Regions from separate parts of the Agrobacterium sp. 22-214-1 genome, predicted to be linked through region 2. Evidence: predicted binding sites of a transcription regulator. Region 2 holds the regulator's gene; the other holds the start of a gene.

Region 1 (2,198 bases), 750 kb from region 2:
AGCACCGGTTCACCTTCATTGCTCTAACTCTTTGTTTTTACGCATTTCCGGACACAAAACCGAGCGCACTTTCGCTGGAAATGCTTTAACCGAAACATGCTTGCGGAAAAGAAGACGTTTCATGCAGGACCATGCAGAAAGACTTTATTACGCCCTGAAGAAAAGCTGGTCGGGCGAGACGAGCGGCCTCTGGTCGCGCGAAAACCCCGCCAAGGGCCAAGGCAGCGTCACCGCGCTGGTGGTGCAGGATATTTTCGGCGGAGAGCTTGCCAAAACCGCTGTCAGCGGTACCGACCATTTTTACAATATCGTCGAAGGCACCCGCTGGGATTTCACCTTCAGCCAATTCGATATTCCGGTCGGCTATCAGGACAGGCTTGCCAGCCGCACCGAAGCCATGGCGACGATAACGCCGCTGCAATATGCCTATCTCAGCGCCTGCATCCGCAAGGCGCTCGGGCACGGCTGAGCCATTTGCAAAGCAGTGCCAGCCCATTGCCGTTTCGATCCGCGCATCGCGGCACGGTGGCCAGCCAGGGTGTTGCGTTTCAAGACCACGATGTCAATCTTTCCCGCAAAGCGGACACAATCCTTGCGATAATATCGCCCGATGGAATGGTTGCACCGACAGGAGAGATATTCGATGAGTGAGAGTTGCCCGGTCCTGACACCGGCGGAACGGCAGGTACAGGCCATAGTGGAGCGTAGGGAAGCAGCGATGATGGCTACCATTCACGCAGCGCTCGAAGGTGCCAGCAAAGAGGTCACTGAGGCATTCCGGGCCGTCGATTCAGACATGCAGCCGCCGCCCCACGACTATTTTGCCGCTGTCGCCCATCAGCAGCTCTTCCTGATGTTATGCGGAGCCGACCCGAAAACCTTCGAGGGCGGAGACCCCGAAATTGCCGGCCACATCATTCGGAACGCGCAAAACATATCCGATCACTACTGGAAGAAAACGCCTGCCGCGGCGGATGTCCCCGGCAAGTGACACATTCCGAGTGACGACAGGATTTCGCGTCACGCGGTATCGCGCGTGATCTGCGTTTTAGAAAGGAGGCCCGGCCCGGCCCCTATGGCCATTCCACGTCACAGCACCTTCATCATCGCCGGTTAAGCAGGCGCAAATCCGGAGGCTGGAATGGATTCGACCGTACAGATCAAGCGCCCGAAAATCGCAGAGACCGTCATCCATGCGACGGCGAGCATAAGAGATTCCAATATCGGCGAATGCTGCGAAATTCTGGCTGACACCTCCCTGCACAATGCCGACCTCGGCAATTACTCCTATCTTGGACCCCGTTGCATGGTGGGCGATGCAACGATCGGAAAATTCTGCGCCATCGCCGCAGAGGTCAGGATAGGCGCTCCGAACCATCCGATGGACAGGCCATCCATGCACCGTTTCAGCTATTGCCCTGAATATTATTCTGCGGATGCCGCGCGCGATGACGCCTTTTTCGACCGGCGCAGGGAGGACCGCGCCGTCATCGGTCACGATGTCTGGATCGGTCACGGGGTTATCGTCTTGCCGGGTGTCACGGTTGGAGACGGGGCAGTGCTCGCCGCCGGCGCGGTCGTCACCAAAGATGTGCCGCCCTACACCATCGTCGGCGGCGTTCCCGCGAAGATCATTCGCGAACGATTTTCGCGATCCGTCGCGGAAAAGCTCGCGTCAATCGCATGGTGGGACTGGCCATTCGAAACGATCATGGCGCGGCTTTCCGACTTTCAGTCGAGCGACATAGAAGCCTTTTGCGAGCGCTGGTCCTAGCGGACGCAAGAACCGTCCTGTCGCGAAACAGAAACGCGCCGTTCGTTACTCGAACACGAATGCCAGCCGCTTGCCCGTCAGCTTCGCCAATTGCTGCAGGCGGCCATCCAGTCGCTCGCCGGCGAAATCGCAATAATCGTGCGGCACGACAAATTCCAGATCGAGATCGGGATTGCCGGATTTGCGGAATTTGAGGTGGTCGACGACGCCCGGCATCGAAGCCGAGAAGAGATAGACGACGCGCAGCAGGCCGCCGAGCAATTTGCCAAGCTCCTGCAACCGGTCGCCCGCCATGGCGGCGAGCGGCTGTGTGGTGCCGTTATCGTTTAGACCTTCGAAGCGATAATAATTGGCGAGCGCAATATAGGCGCGGCCGGGATGGGTGATCGCCACGAAAGAAGAGTGGGCGATGATGTTGAGCGCC
Region 2 (2,198 bases):
GGCTTAGCGCCAGCCAGATAGCAGCGCAGCTGGGCGGCGTGAGCCGCAATGCCGTCATCGGCAAGGTCCATCGCCTCAACCTGCCGGGACGCGTGAAGGCCGGCGGCCCGGTTACCTCGGCGCGTTCCGCGCCCAAGCGCACCGCTGCCCCTGCCCCGCGCGCGACGAATTTCGCGACCCGCGTCAGCGCAGCACCTGCACGCGCCTTGAACCGCTCGAGCGCGGCAACGGCGCTGCACGAGGAGATCGATATCGAGACCGCCGAAGTTCTCGATTACGTTCCCTCCAAAAATGTCGTTACGCCGATTTCCCGCCGCCTGACGCTGACGGAACTGACGGAGCGCACCTGCAAGTGGCCGGTCGGCGATCCGCTGAAGGATGATTTCCATTTCTGCGGTTGTGAAGCACTGGAATCTTCGCCCTATTGCAAGTTCCATGCAAAGCTTGCCTACCAGCCGGTAAGCGAGCGTCGCAAGGCTTGAGTGTTGCGGCACGCATTCGACACTCAAAAACTACGGGCCTTCGGGCCCGTTTTTTTATGGCGGAATCCAAAGTGGTTCAGACGCGGAGCCCGCGTTGTTTAAGAGGCGCTCCCAATCCCTGTTCTTGCGCATTCTCCGGATGTAAAACCGCGATGGGCCCTTGCGGCAAATGCTCTGAATTCGTCGGCGACGTGCCGCGCCCTTCCTACTGTCAGGTTTCACCGCGCAATCCGGCTTTCAGCAGACCGTCTGTCACCTTCAAAAGAACGAGGATACGCGTTTGCGGAAGGTTCAAAATCGAAAGGCCCGACACCGTTCCGGTCTCGGGCCTTCTGATTTTTGGAGAATTTATCCCAAGTGAAACCATCGGTTTCGGTTTTCTCAGGCTTCCATTGAATATCCGGCGCCGCGCACGGTGCGGATGACATCCTGCATATGCGAAAAATTGAGCGCCTTGCGCAGACGTCCGACATGCACGTCGACGGTGCGCTCATCCACATAGATATCGTGACCCCAGACGCCATCCAGCAACTGCGAGCGGGAAAACACCCGGCCGGGAGAGGTCATCAGGAATTCCAGCAAGCGGAATTCCGTCGGGCCGAGGCGCACTTCGCGGCTCTTGCGGTGAACGCGATGGGTCTCACGATCCAGTTCGATATCCCCGCATTTCAGCACCGAAGACAGAACCTCGGGGCGGGCGCGGCGCAGCATCGCCTTGACGCGGGCCATGAGTTCCGGCGTCGAGAACGGCTTGACGACATAATCGTCGGCGCCGGTGGCGAGACCGCGAACCCGTTCGCTTTCTTCGCCGCGCGCCGTCAGCATGATGATGGGCAGGCGCTCGGTTTCCGGCCGCATCCTGAGCCGACGGCACAGTTCGATACCGGAAACGCCGGGAAGCATCCAATCCAGGATAAGGAGGTCCGGAATACGTTCCTGCAGCCTGATTTCTGCCTCGTCTCCACGGGATATCGTGTCGACGTCATATCCCTCAGCCTCGAGATTGTAACGAAGCAGGACGCTCAGCGCTTCCTCGTCTTCCACAACTGCAATCTTGGGCACCATATACTAACTCCGCAAGCCGCTGCCTGTCTGTTACTCGGTCACCGAACCGAGGGTGTTGGAACTGTCGTCCTTCGGACGCTCGCCTTCCGGCTGGCTGCCGGTGGTCATGTAATAGATCGTCTCGGCGATATTGGTGGCGTGATCGCCGATACGCTCGATATTCTTGGCGCAGAACAGAAGATGCGTGCAGGTGGTAATGTTGCGCGGATCTTCCATCATGTAGGTCAGAAGCTCACGGAAGAGCGACGTATACATGGCGTCGATTTCCTCGTCGCGCTCGCGGATGGCATTGGCCTTCTCGGCGGAACGCGTGGAATAGACGTCCAGCACTTCCTTGAGCTGTACCAGCGCCAGTTCCGACAGGTGCTCTATGCCGCGGGCGAGCTTACGCGGCACGCCGGTGCCGGCAACGGCGATGACGCGCTTGGCGGTGTTCTTGCCAAGGTCGCCGACGCGCTCAAGGTCAGCTGCAATACGCAGGGTGCCGATGATCTCGCGAAGGTCTGCCGCCATCGGCTGGCGTTTGGCGATGGTGACGATGGCCTTGTCGCCGATCTCGCGCTCGGCGTGGTCGAGGATCGCATCGTCGGAAATGACCTTCTGGGCGAGCGCGGCATCGGAATTGACGAGCGCACGCACGGCGTCGGCGCA

The links. The regulator PhoB, encoded in region 2, activates phosphate uptake and scavenging genes when phosphate is short. The targets are predictions, from matches to a motif close to TGTCATNNANCTGTCAT.
Region 1: the regulator PhoB is predicted to act here: its motif matches at 1,088-1,104, upstream of ACQZ5G_RS04275 (DapH/DapD/GlmU-related protein).

Annotation. Positions count from the first base shown of each region.
Region 1 is NZ_JBNWCK010000001.1:842,046-844,243, forward strand. Features, by position in the region: gene ACQZ5G_RS04265 (YunG family protein) at 122-469, shown strand; gene ACQZ5G_RS04270 (hypothetical protein) at 644-991, shown strand; gene ACQZ5G_RS04275 (DapH/DapD/GlmU-related protein) at 1,142-1,774, shown strand; gene ppx (exopolyphosphatase) at 1,820-2,198, opposite strand, start outside.
Region 2 is NZ_JBNWCK010000001.1:1,588,629-1,590,826, forward strand. Features, by position in the region: gene ACQZ5G_RS08005 (GcrA family cell cycle regulator) at 1-482, shown strand, start outside; gene phoB (phosphate regulon transcriptional regulator PhoB) at 864-1,547, opposite strand; gene phoU (phosphate signaling complex protein PhoU) at 1,578-2,198, opposite strand, start outside.